4 regions of the Vibrio sp. JZG120 genome follow, and region 4 is predicted to be linked to each of the others. Evidence: predicted binding sites of a transcription regulator. Region 4 holds the regulator's gene; each other region holds the start of a gene.
What was found. Region 4 encodes CRP, which controls carbon source genes, mostly activating them, when cyclic AMP is high. Its sites were predicted from a motif close to TGTGANNNNNNTCACA; they were not measured.
Positions count from the first base shown of each region.

Region 1: ACWPOD_RS06690 (glycogen/starch/alpha-glucan phosphorylase) is a predicted target of CRP. The motif match lies at 2,109-2,124, and genes of this name have one in related genera.
Region 2: cdd (cytidine deaminase) is a predicted target of CRP. The motif match lies at 1,899-1,914, and genes of this name have one in related genera.
Region 3: recB (exodeoxyribonuclease V subunit beta) is a predicted target of CRP. The motif match lies at 1,961-1,976, and genes of this name have one in related genera.

Region 1 covers NZ_JBSRRK010000002.1:179,210-182,664, forward strand. Annotated here, with positions in the region: gene ACWPOD_RS06690 (glycogen/starch/alpha-glucan phosphorylase) at 1-1,932, opposite strand, end outside; gene malT (HTH-type transcriptional regulator MalT) at 2,668-3,455, shown strand, end outside.
Region 2 covers NZ_JBSRRK010000004.1:311,529-314,983, forward strand. Annotated here, with positions in the region: gene sbcB (exodeoxyribonuclease I) at 1-466, shown strand, start outside; gene ACWPOD_RS09865 (CidA/LrgA family protein) at 522-896, shown strand; gene ACWPOD_RS09870 (LrgB family protein) at 898-1,575, shown strand; gene cdd (cytidine deaminase) at 2,019-2,906, shown strand; gene purT (formate-dependent phosphoribosylglycinamide formyltransferase) at 3,052-3,455, shown strand, end outside.
Region 3 covers NZ_JBSRRK010000008.1:119,706-123,160, forward strand. Annotated here, with positions in the region: gene recB (exodeoxyribonuclease V subunit beta) at 1-1,842, opposite strand, end outside; gene recC (exodeoxyribonuclease V subunit gamma) at 2,170-3,455, opposite strand, start outside.
Region 4 covers NZ_JBSRRK010000020.1:29,406-32,860, reverse strand. Annotated here, with positions in the region: gene ACWPOD_RS22355 (phosphoribulokinase) at 3-872, shown strand; gene crp (cAMP-activated global transcriptional regulator CRP) at 1,113-1,745, shown strand; gene ACWPOD_RS22345 (DUF1338 domain-containing protein) at 1,891-2,682, opposite strand; gene astD (succinylglutamate-semialdehyde dehydrogenase) at 2,932-3,455, opposite strand, start outside.

The DNA.
Region 1 (3,455 bases), on a different contig from region 4:
CGCCGCAGGAATAATAATTTCAGCCATGCTCACGCGGTAATCAGGAATGAAGACCACTTTCAGCTTGTTGCCGATGCGAGGGTCGTTGTTCACTTTCTCAGCAATCTTGTTAATAGCGAAAATGATTTCTTTCGCTAGGTGGTAACCCGGTGCCGCTTTCGCTGCGAAGAACACAACGCGAGGCACACATTCGAAGCCTGGTTCGTTAATAATGCGATGGTACAGAGACAGTACGTGTAGAAGGTCTAAGTGCTGACGCTTGTACTCGTGCAGACGCTTGATTTGAACATCGAAGATCGCATTAGTATCGAGTTCGATACCCATGTTCTCTTTCACCCAGTTAGCTAGGCGTTCTTTGTTCTCTTTCTTCACTGCCATGAATTCTTTCTGGAATTTCTCGTCAGTGGCGTACTTAGCGATGCCTTCTAGTTGCTCTAGCTTCGCTGGCCATTCTGGGCCGACTTTCTCTGTGATTAGCTTAGAAAGACCTGGGTTACAGAACTTCAACCAACGACGTGGCGTAATACCGTTCGTTACGTTGTGTAGACGTGTTGGGTACATTTCGTGGAACTCTGGGAACAGGTCTTTCTTAACCAATTCAGAGTGAAGTGCCGCTACACCGTTTACTGCGTAAGAGCCAATTACACATAGGTTTGCCATGCGAACCATGCGGTGGAAACCTTCTTCGATGATAGAAAGCTTCTGTTGTTTCGCGACATCACCCGGCCACATTGCACGTACGTCTTGTAGGAAGCGGTGGTTGATCTCGTAAATGATCTCCATGTGACGTGGTAGTAGGTGCTGAATTAGCGACTCCGGCCATGTCTCTAGTGCTTCTGGAAGTAGCGTGTGGTTTGTGTACGCGAAGGTTTGAGAGCTGATTTCCCAAGCCGCTTCCCAAGTTAGACCTTTTTCGTCCATCAGGATGCGCATTAGCTCAGGAATCGCAATCGTTGGGTGCGTATCGTTAAGCTGGATAGTCTCTTGCTTCGGTAGATCCGCTAGCGAGTAGCCAGCTGCTTCGTGGCGACGTAGGATGTCACGTACAGACGCAGCTGAGTGGAAGTACTGTTGCATTAGACGAAGTGTTTTACCTTTCTCGTGGTTGTCATTCGGGTAAAGCACTTTAGTGATGTTGCCTGCGTCGATCAGTGCGTGCTGCGCTTCGAAGTAGTCACCGTTGTTAAAACTTGCTAGCGAGAATGGTGCAATTGCCTGACATTCCCAAAGACGTAGCGGGTAAACCGTGTCTGATTCGTAACCCACAATTGGTAGATCCCAAGGCATTGCTCTTACAGACATGCCAGGAACCCATTTGCGAACTTCTTTACCGTTCTCGTTAACCACTTCAACGTGACCGTAGAAACCGATCTCTTGTGCGAGTTCTGGACGAGCAATTTCCCAAGGGTAGCCTTCTACACCACGCCATGCGTCAGGTGCTTCTTGCTGGCGACCATCTTTGAAAGACTGTTTGAACAAACCGTATTCGTAGTGCAAGCCGTAACCGACGGTTGGGAATTCTTGTGCCGCACATGAATCCATGAAACATGCCGCTAGACGACCAAGACCACCGTTACCCAATGATGGGTCACGTTCTTCTTCTAGCAGGTCAGTTAGGTTGTAACCCAGTTCAGCCATTGCTTCTGTTACTTGTTCGTACAGACCCATGCTGATTAGGTTGTTACCCGTCAAACGACCGATAAGGAACTCTAGCGAAAGGTAGTTAACGCTCTTCGCACTTTTAATGCGTGGATCTTCTTCAGTAGCAAGCAAATCTAAAGTAGTGAACTCAGCCAGTGCATGACCCATTGCTAGGTACCAAGCGCGGCTGTCTGCGTTTTCAATCGTGTGAGCGTAAGTTACAGATAGGTGTTTCTTTACGCTTTCTTGGAACGACTTCTTGTCAAATTGTTTTTGTTGAGTAGGTTTCATTACGAAATTCTCACGTCTTTTGGTAATTCATCTGCCATACATCGTGCATTTACCTCTGTGAATAAACATCCTCCTAATTCTCCTCCTTTGAAGGAGGAGGGCTGAGGGCGTAGAGGGGGTACCATTGCTAGGTTAGTGATCCAAATCTCAACAAAGTGAGCTTTGCTCCAGTTCTTAGTGATTTTGATCACAATGGAATATGAGAAAGGTTAAAACCCGTTCATGACGCTTTTTATAGCCCACTCATCTGATGATGTGAAAATTGTAATATTGGTCACATTAACTTGGTTAACATGGAAAGATTTTTCATAATCGATGTGCAACGAGATCTTAATACACTCAACACAAAAGATATTTAAGTGACAAGAATCACAAATAAAGGGCGTAGTTGATGGTAAATCCATCAACCCTTGAGAATTAGGAAGTGGATCAAAGTAACGGACATTTCTGATGTCGTACCATCCCACACGGCTCACAGGATTGTACGCTTTTTATACAAACTAGAATTAGGCGGTGTGAGTTATTTCTAGTTTTCGCTAGCTTTTATATCTAAGTGACCGTATGGAATGCTTTTTCAGACGGATGCAAGCCCCAACAAGAGGCGACATTAACCGGCATTCAAGCAGTTTTTGATGCTGATGACATCATTCAGTAAGACGAAGCTTTCGAGGGGGCCTTACTGAAATGATCACGTCGCAATCACTTGGGTATACATAAATAAGGACATAATTACTAATGTGGATTCCATCTAAGCTTACTCGACCAGGACGCCTGCACAATGCCATCGTGCGCCCACGAGTGTTGGACTTACTACAGCAAGCGCCTTACTACAAATTGGTTTTATTCCGCTCCCCAGCAGGTTACGGAAAAACCACCATGGCAGCGCAGTGGCTATCCGATAAACCAAACGTCGGTTGGTACAGCATTGATGACAGCGATAACGACGGCTTTCGCTTTGTAAATTACCTGCTTCAAGCATTAAACAAAGCCACCAACTTCAGTTGCTCTAACGCACAAAAACTGGCGGAAAAACGCCAGATCTCTTCTCTACGTTCTTTATTCAGCGAAGTGTTCGCGGAAATGGCTGATTTTCATCAAGAGTGCTACGTGGTGCTTGATGACTATCACTTGATCACCAACGATGAAATTCATGAATCCATGCGTTTCTTCTTAAAACACATGCCAGACAACCTCACCGTTGTGGTAACAAGTCGTGCAGCGCCGCCTCTGGGTACTGCAAACTTACGTGTTCGTGATTTAATGATCGAAATAGGCAACGAGATGTTGGCGTTCGATACCGAAGAAACGACTCGCTTCTTTAATCAGCGTATTGCCGATGGCATCGACGAAGACATGGCAAACAGCCTCAGAACCTATGTGGAAGGTTGGCCATCAGCGATGCAGTTGATCGCGTTGCAAGCGCAACATCAAAACCGTACATTGGCACAAACCGTAGAGTCGGTATCTCAGTTCAATCACGCGCATTTGTGGGATTATCTGGTCGAAGAAGTATTTGACCTACT
Region 2 (3,455 bases), on a different contig from region 4:
GTCTATTGGCATTGATCGCCAGCAATGTCTCGCTAATCTCGCTTTGTTGCGCCAACATCCTGAAATTAGAGAAAAGCTGATTAGCCTCTTTTCAGTCGAGCGTAAATTCGATAAAAGTGATGACGTCGATACGCAACTTTACGACGGATTCTTCTCTCCGGCCGATCGCGCAGCCATGGATATCATTCGAGAAACCGACCCGAACAATCTTGCCGCATTGGACATTGAATTTGATGACAAGCGCATTAAACCTCTATTGTTCCGCTATCGTGCGCGTAACTTCCCAGGCACATTAGACGAGCAAGAACAGAGACGCTGGGCATTACACTGTCGAGAAGTGTTTGAAAGCCAAATTGAAGAGTACATGCTGAATTTAGAAAACTTAGTTCACGAACATGAAAGTGACGAAAAGAAGATTGCGATATTAAAATCCGTGTACCGTTATGTAGAGAGCTTAGCTTCTTAACTCCTCCTAATACAAGCGCACCTTATGGTGTGCTTGTTGTTTATATACTGTCAAAATGATTAAAGAACGATTCTTACAACTGATCCAACTGCTCATTTCAATCTTCCTCATCATGGGGGCACTTGGCATCGGAATTACCATTCAAAAGTTCACTGGCGTTTCCGTCCCAGGAAGTGTCATCGGTATGCTCGTACTGTTTTTCTCTATGACTCTTGGGCTTGTAAAGGTCGATTGGGTCAAACCGGGCGCCACGCTATTAATCCGCTACATGATTTTGTTGTTCGTTCCTATTAGCGTGGGATTAATGCAACATTTCGATATGCTACTCGCTAATGCCCTCCCTATCATTGCTAGCGCAGTTGGAGGCTCACTCATTGTACTAGTCAGCCTCGCTTGGCTGCTGGACTACTTGCTAAAGGAGAAGCACTGATATGTGGTTAGTTGTTACCATTGCGGTTTTTCTTGTCGCGCGCCAAATCGCAATCAAAGTGAATAATCCTCTAGCAAATCCTTTGCTGATCAGTATTGCAGTGCTCATTCCTTTGCTTACTTACTTAAATGTACCGTTTGAAACGTATTATGCGGATAACGAAGGGATCAGTTTTTTACTTCAACCAGCCGTAGTTGCTCTGGCTTACCCGTTATATGAACAACTACCACAAATTAAAGCAAACTGGCGAATCATCACTTTTGCTTGCACAGTAGGCAGTGTGATGTCGATGATGACAACCACCTTGATCGCAGTCGCTTTCAAAGCGGATATCAGTTTAATCGCAAGTCTAGTGGGTAAATCCGTCACTACGCCAATAGCAATGGAAATTTCGAGTCACCTCGGTGGTGAAGCTGCCGTTGCGGCGATCTTGGTTCTGATTGTTGGTTTATTGGGCGCGATTTTGGCATACCCAATTTACAACTTAATTGGAATTAAACACCCGATTGCACGTGGCCTAACAATGGGTACCGTGTCTCATGCCTTAGGCACCGCGACATGTGCAGAGAAACAGCCCATTGATGCCGCGTTCTCATCACTCGCATTGGTTTTATGCGGCATCATCACTTCTATTTTGGCTCCAAGCTTTTTTGCTTTGGCTGTCTGGCTATATCAATAGTTAAGCGCTCTCGGTCTGCCCTCCTTCCGGCAGGCCGTGGCCTTCCCGTTTCTTCCTTATCCCTTCCAAAACTCTGTATTACCTCATCTAACAACCCGTTCTAGTAATATCGTTAAGGCACTCTGACGAGATACACACTAATAACTTCAACATTCAGTGCAATATTACTGACTCAACGTTGCTTAGATATCTAGGAATAACGTTGTGTGGACATGTAGGCATCGTAATTAACATATCCCAGCGTCTTGGTTATATGAATATATACTGATATGGTTAATTGTGAGACGGAGATAACGCTTCACGTCAGTGCAATCGAATACATGTGTGAGCTCACTCTAATTATGTAACAGAATTATCAATTGCATTATTTATCGTGATCTAACGCACGGAACATTTCTATCCTTCACATAGAATAACTGTCCATGCAATAACAAGGATTCAACATGAAAAGTCGCATTGAACAGGCGCTAGCAGGCGCTCCAGAAGCACTTTCCAAACAACTTGCTCCTATCATCCAAGCTGATGATTTTGATGCTACGCTTTCAGTTCAACAGTTTGAGCAGTTGCTTTCAGCTACCGGTCTATCAGATAAAGAGCTTCGTGTTGCTCTACTTCCTTTTGCCGCAGCATATTCCTATGCTCCTCTTTCTGAATTTTATGTCGGTGCTATCGTTCGTGGTCTCTCAGGTCGCCTTTACTTCGGTGCCAACATGGAATTCTTTGGTGTTCAGTTAGGTCAAACAGTTCACGCTGAGCAGTCTGCAATTAGCCACGCTTGGATGAAAGGTGAACGTGGTATTAAAGATATCACTATTAACTTCAGCCCATGTGGTCACTGCCGTCAGTTCATGAACGAGTTATCTACCGCAAACGAGCTTAAAATTCAGCTCCCAGAACGCGAAGAAAAGTCGCTGCATGAATACCTACCTGAAGCCTTTGGACCAAACGATCTCGGTATCGAATCCGGCTTAATGGCAGAAGTAAAGCATCAGTTCTCATGCGATGATGAAGACACTCTAATTCAAAGCGCTGTTGAAGCGATGAACATGAGCCACTCACCATATACTAACAACCTGAGTGGCTTAGCATTAGAAATGGCTAGCGGCCGTGTATTCCAAGGGGCTTATGCGGAAAATGCGGCGTTTAACCCTAGCTTGCCGCCGTTACAAGTTGCGCTGATCCAAGTACTACTTGCGGGTGAAACTTTCGACAATATCAAAGCCGCTGCTCTGGTAGAAAACTCAGAAGGCAAGATCAGTCATTTGGCTGATACGCAATCAACGTTAGAAGCGTTGAATCCAGATATTCCACTTAGTTTTGTCAACGTATAAGCGACAACTTCAGTATAAAAAGCTCTACGGCATGTAGAGCTTTTTTATTGCCTAAAAACCAAAAGCAAACGTTTGCTTTGTCATAAAACTTCAGTATGATCTCCTGCAATTTCTGTCTCACCACTCTATTTTGTAAGGGAACACTATGTTTGGCACTGCAACCAGCGCAAATGCTACCCGTGTATTACTTTTAGGCTCTGGCGAACTCGGTAAAGAAGTCGCAATTGAATGTCAGAGACTTGGTTTAGAAGTGATTGCTTGTGATCGCTATGCTAATGCTCCAGCGATGCAAGTTGCTCACCGTAGTTACGTCATCGATATGTTAGATGGAAGCGCCTTAGAAGAAGTTATTACAAAGGAACAACCTACTTACGTCGTACCTGAAATCGAAGCTATCGCAACCGACAAACTGGTAGAGCTTGAAGAAAAAGGGCTGAATGTTGTTCCAACCGCTAAGGCAACCAAGCTAACAATGAATCGTGAAGGTATCCGACGTTTGGCTGCAGAAGAACTAGAACTGACGACATCACCTTATCGTTTTGCAGATAC
Region 3 (3,455 bases), on a different contig from region 4:
ACGCTGTAAATCCTGCGCCACCGAACTGGTAAACACACTGTCTCGGTTAGACAGGTACACGCTGGCAATGCCTTGATCAGCCAACGCTTGTTTGATCATTCGACCTTCACTACCTGTTCGAACCAACACCGCAATATCGCCCGCTTGAACCGCTTTCTGTTTTTCACCATTCACCAGACACGCTTGCCCCTGTTGAGCCTGCGTCAAAATGGTTTGGATTTGGCTTGCGGTCGCCTCTGCCATTCGAGTCAAATACTCGCCTTTTGGTAGCGGTTTATCGTCCGCTTCTTGCAACCAATAGGTCAGCGCGGGTTGCTTTTGGCCACCCATAGTCCAAATGCGTTTTTCGGCATTGGGACTGTACTTAACGGGTAAGAACGGAATATCCGAATCATAGATAAATGGACTGTCTGGCAAAGCAAATACTTGGTTTACCGCCTGCACCATATCTGCGCTAGAACGCCAGTTGGTTCCTAACGTGTAGTGGGCACTTACTTGGTTACGTGCTTTGATATAAGTGAAAATGTCTGCGCCACGAAAGCCATAAATCGCCTGCTTGGGGTCACCGATCATAAACAAACCACATTCCGGGTTGTTCAGATAAATACGGCTGAAAATACTGTATTGAAGCGGATCGGTATCTTGGAACTCGTCAATCATTGCGACAGGGTACAAAGTACGAATACGCGCCGCTAAAAGCTCGCTTTCGTCCGTATCGATAGAAGCAGAAAGTTGTGTCAGCAAATCATCGAAAGAGAGCCACTGTTTTTGATTTTTCGCGTTGGCCAGCATCACACGACAATGCTCAATCGCATGCGCAAGCAGTGGCGCTTTTAAGCTGATTGGATTGGCAAGAAATGTTTCAATGGCTTCAAATACCGCATGCTGCGGCGCACTGCCTTTCGGTGTTTTTTCCAACAAGACGTTTTGCGCGAATTTCTCCAGCTTGTCTGGATAATCGTAACCTGTAGTTTCCGTTGCCGCCCAAGCGTTTACCGCCTCCAACCACGTCGGCAGAGACTTTTTGGTGTAGCTGCGTTTGTTAATATCTGAATCTGAAATCAGCGTTAAGAAGTCATCTTGGCTTTCTCGCCACTGTGCTTTTAATTCATCAATTTTTTTCAAATTTTCAGTATGAAGATCAGCCAAACTACCTTTCATTGCAGGAACAGAAAGGCTTAACAGCGCACCGGTTAAGTAATTGCTGATGTCAGACAACAACGCAGATGGAGAGCTCCATAGCTGGCGAATTTCTCCAGCCAAGGTAAATGGCAACGGGTAAAAGTTGCGGCGCCAGTAATCGGCTACAACTTGCGATTTTAGGTGACTTTCATCGGTCACAAACTCGTTATTAAATCGGCTGCCAGATTCAAACGCATTTTGCGTTAGCATACGTTGGCAAAAACCGTGAATGGTGTAGACCGCCGCCTCGTCCATCTGACGCTCTGCCTGCAATAAAATTTCTGCGGCTTGCTTGTGATCGTCAAACTCATTAAGCAAAGGTTGGATCACCGGATCGGAACTCTGTCCACGCGCAAACGCGATTCGCGCGTCATGGATCCTTGCCCTGATACGATCTCGTAATTCCGCAGTTGCCGCTTCGGTAAAGGTTACGACCAGAATTTGGTCGACTGTAAGCGGTACGCGATGTCGAGTTTCCTCGCAGCCGTGACCAAGCAAAAGGCGCAGATATAAACCTGCAATAGTGAAGGTTTTACCTGTACCTGCTGATGCCTCGATTAACCTCGTGCCATGCAGAGGAAACGTCATCGGTTCTAGTGGCGTTGGTTGAGGTTGCTCTGTGCGGTCTAACGTATGTAGAGGACACTCTGCACCTGACATTTGATCCATAACGCTGAATCTCTCCGGATTATTTACTAGGACGTATCACCTAATAAATGTGATCTATAGTTAAAAATTCTATTAATATGTTTAACAAGTTGGATAATTTAGAGCTTTGTGAGATCTTTCTCACGGTTATCCATAAGACGTACCGTTAGTATGCGCCCCACGAGATAAGCCAAACCTTTTTGGCGGCACAACTCAAATGAATTAAACAAAAGTATCATGGTCCCTCTGACCTTGTGGCCGTACAGCGAACGCCCTACAAAAAATAATGATTTTCTGGCGGCCACCCTACTCTTCCTTCTCTTTATCCAACTGTCTTTATTACGCTTTTACGTCATCAGCGTCTTGAATCGCTAAGCGCGCACCTTGCAAAACTAATGCTGTCAGCAAACGAACTTCTGAGGCCAACTCATCATTCCAAGCTGGCCAAATTCGAGAGATGTACGCATTATTGCCTTCGCCCGGGCTCATGAAGCCATCATTGAATGCGTCAGCCATTTTCTTCAAAGATTTCTCTTCGTCATCGACCCACTGACCGCGGCTAAAGCCCGCTTCAACACAAGCCAACGCCGTTTTCGGGAAATAAGGCAAAGGCTTAGTCATGCCTTCGAAGAATAAGCGAACTAATTCAGTCAGTAGCTGTTTGGCATACTGCGCATCGGCAATTTCTGGGTAGATTAAATGCAGCGCACCTTCTTTACGATCGTAACCAATGATGTGGGTTTTCTTAGCATGACCCGACGCCGACATGGCAAGGTGATCGATCCACGCAGCAAGGTAATCCTGAGCTCGAATCTTACCGCTTCGGTAGCGAATCAACCCAGATTGGTAACACTGGGTTAGCCAACCTGTTAGGCGAACGTTTTTCTCTTCGCCTTCATTTCGCTCAAATAAGGAGTCAAACGTCAGGTCGATTTCCAAATCGTCTTGAGGCGCACCAGATAAAAACGCCAGTTTATCCACCAGCTCTTCCGCCTGAACTCGGTTGGTTTCAAACTCGATATCACCAAACGCCCCCACCGGCAGTTTGCCTTGCGCGCGCTGTTGACTCATAAAGTGTTTAAGCACCTCTGTTTTTTTCTCTGGCTGCATCAATGTCGTTTCAAGCAAGGTTTCTAACAGCTCATCACGCATTTGATAACTTTCCAAACCACCTAAAACAAAGGGTTCGTCGTCTTCCATCACCGGCAGTGGCGGTTCAAAGATTACTTTTAAGCGACGATTGAAAAAATACTGCACCGGTAAGCGCCAGAAACGTTGCAATTCGACTAAGTCGAGCTCAAGTGGGAACGTCGCTCCTAACAGATAGTCGTCTAATGCACGGTTAAAATCACGACGAACATAGCCTTGCGATTGACTACTTTGAGTCAATGCCGCTGGAATCCACTCTTTCGCGTAGCTGGCGTGCATGCCTTGGAACGCACTTGGGCTAAACGGCACCATGGCGTGGGTATTCACCAACGCGTTTAACAAGTTGTCGCCAGACTCATCAACGGGCAACGCTTCATCACCACTTAAACAATAGTTTTGGTGGCAGTATTCCATCAGCTCAGAAACCAATACCGAGGGCACTCGCTCGGTGTTGTCTTGGATTGAACGGCCAACAT
Region 4 (3,455 bases):
TCATGTCAGCTAAACACCCAATTATTGCGGTTACTGGTTCATCCGGTGCCGGCACGACCACTACATCTGAAGCCTTCCGTAAGATGTTCAATATGATGAACGTTAAACCCGCATGGGTTGAAGGCGACAGCTTCCATCGCTTTACTCGCCCTGAAATGGATATAGAAATCCGTAAAGCGCGCGAGCAAGGTCGACACATTAGCTACTTTGGCCCTCAAGCTAATGACTTTCCAGGATTGGAAGAGTTTTTCCGTAAATATGGTCACGATGGCGCAGGCAGCGTACGTCGCTACCTACACACCTTTGACGAGGCCGTACCTTATAATCAAATGCCTGGAACCTTCACACCGTGGCAGGACTTACCGGAGAACAGTGACGTTCTCTTCTATGAAGGCTTGCACGGCGGTGTTGTGGATGGCGATGTTAATGTTGCGCAGCATGTGGATTTCTTGATTGGTATGGTACCAATCGTAAACTTAGAGTGGATCCAAAAGTTTGTGCGTGATACTCGTGACCGCGGTCATTCACGAGAAGCAGTAATGGATTCTATCGTGCGCTCGATGGACGATTATCTTAACTACATCACTCCGCAATTTTCTCGCACTCATATTAACTTTCAGCGCGTCCCAACGGTCGATACCTCCAACCCCCTTAATGCGAAGGGTATCCCAAGCCTGGATGAGAGCTTTGTCGTAATTCGCTTGCGTGGGATAAAGAAAGTCGACTTCCCATATCTCCTGGCTATGATTGATGGCTCATTCATGTCACGCCACAACACGATTGTCGTGCCAGGCGGTAAGATGAGCTTTGCAATGGAGCTCATAGTTCGGCCTATCCTACAACAGCTCATCGAAACAGGGAAAATTGGCTAAAAACCTGCCTGCGAAGATGTTTACTTTTCATACCGTGATCATGTGCACAGTTTTGCTTACAAAATCTCAATCATGGCACGATTAAAATCAAGAAATCGTTTTCGAAAAAGGATACTATTTCTTACCGAAACACAAGAGAGCTTGCAGCATATAAAAAGTGCTCTTATTCTAGTAGGCCTAATTCAGGCTTAGCTAAAATATGGATAGCGCAAGCGTACCCTGCAGAGGAAGTGAGATATTATGGTTCTAGGTAAACCTCAAACCGACCCAACATTAGAGTGGTTTCTTTCACACTGTCATATTCATAAGTACCCTTCAAAGAGCACGCTAATTCACGCGGGCGAAAAGGCAGAAACTTTGTACTATATCGTTAAAGGTTCTGTTGCGGTTCTTATCAAAGACGAAGAAGGTAAGGAGATGATCCTTTCTTACCTAAACCAAGGAGACTTTATTGGTGAACTTGGTCTATTCGAGGAAGACCAAGAGCGCACAGCTTGGGTTCGTGCTAAATCTCCTTGTGAAGTTGCTGAAATTTCTTTCAAGAAATTCCGTCAGCTTATCCAAGTAAACCCAGACATCCTAATGCGCCTTTCTGCGCAGATGGCTCGTCGTCTTCAAGTAACTAGCCAAAAAGTGGGTGACCTGGCGTTCCTAGACGTAACTGGTCGTATCGCTCAGACGCTTCTGAACCTTGCAAAACAACCAGACGCAATGACTCACCCAGACGGCATGCAAATCAAGATCACTCGTCAAGAAATCGGTCAAATCGTTGGCTGTTCTCGTGAGACAGTAGGTCGTATCTTGAAAATGTTAGAAGAGCAGAACTTAATCTCTGCGCACGGTAAAACTATCGTGGTTTACGGTACTCGTTAATCTCAAACCAGAGTGACGCGAACAAAATTATAAAAGCCACCAATGGCGACATTGGTGGCTTTTTATTTGTCTTGTAACCACATTAAGCTCAGAGCAACAAAAGACTAATGAGCAAGTTGGTTAGCCGAAAGGTTAACCCTAAAAGTTAGCCATTCGTACTTTCAAAGATTTTGTCCGCTGAAGCCGCCACAAAACCTGGGTACAGCTCACCGTTTTCCATCGGGTAGCGCTTAGCAAACTCGTAAAAGCCACCAGGGATAATTTCAGTGCCTTCGCTAAAGCGAACCGCCACTTTATCCGCCATGGTCGATGATTGTTCTAGCAGCACCTCAGGAGTGCCCTTCACTTCCCCGCCGTTTTCATTAATGGTAAATCCGGCCGTACGTAAGTGATCGTTTACTTGCTTCACTTCTTCGTATTCATTGAGCTGGTTAACGCTCACCGTGAAGTGGTTTGCGCCGTAACCATGCGCAGCCAACCAAGATGCATACTCACTTTCTTTAGCCAACGTTTGGTAGTCAGCAAAGCTTAAATCCCACAAGCGTCCACCATGTAAGAATGCGCTATCGTTCAGCTTGCCTGCATCGACTTGTGCCACCAGCTTTTTCACAATCTCTTGCAGCTCAGGTGAACACTCCTCAACTTTTAGCTCACTAATAAAGACTTTAGGTTGCTTCGGATCAGGGTGCTCATAGTGTTTAGCAACCAGCTTTTTACTTTCGAAAACGTAGTCACCACATGCCTGATAGCCAATGGCTACAAATGGTTTAGCTAAGGTTTCGATACCAAGAGGCGCAATATTGAAGGTACGTAAAGCTATATGATCATTAATCAGAGGCTCATCTTCTTGAAGCAGCTGATGTACTTTCGCAGCAGAGGGGCAAAGACGTTGAATGTAATCTTGCCATAGCGATTCAAATAACACATCGGGCGTCATAACGACTCCTTGTTACGAGATGTAGAGTTAAAAGGTAAGCGGAAGTTGACTGCTCGTTCACAACGAAAAGTTGTCCAGAATAATGAACGAGCAGCCATCAACCTGTGACGGTAAATGCCAGTCAGTCAACACGCTTTTCCGAGTCTTTGCTCACTTTCCGTGTTCTGCCAACGATCACTACAACCCATACCTAAATGATTCGCCGGCAAAGTGAGCCGCAATACATGGTTGCGACTCTGTTATTAAAACTTATAGCGCCACACCTGGGCTTAATGTTGCAGGCAAGATAGTCTCTTGACCTTCCATTGATGCCATCGGGTACGCACAGTAGTCTGCTGCGTAATAAGCGCTTGGACGTAGGTTACCTGACGCACCAGGACCACCAAATGGCGCATCACCACTTGCACCTGTGAGCTGGCGGTTACGGTTCACGATCCCAGCACGAATATGGTCAACGAAGTATTCCCATTCTTGGTCGTCAGTTGAAACTAAACCAGCAGAGAGACCAAAGCGCGTGTCATTCGCCAGTTCTACGGCTTTTTCTAGCCCTTCATAACGCACCACTTGCAGAAGTGGACCGAAGTACTCTTCATCTGGTAGCTCAGCAATGTTCGTTACATCAATAATGCCGGGAGAAACAAACGCCGCCTCTCCTGCTTTAGCTTCAATCAAGCTTTCACCACCAAGTGATTGTAGGTTCGCTTGTGCATCGAGAATGAACTTGGCTGCGGCAACGGAAATTTGCGGCCCCATAAATGGCGCAGGCTCTGCAA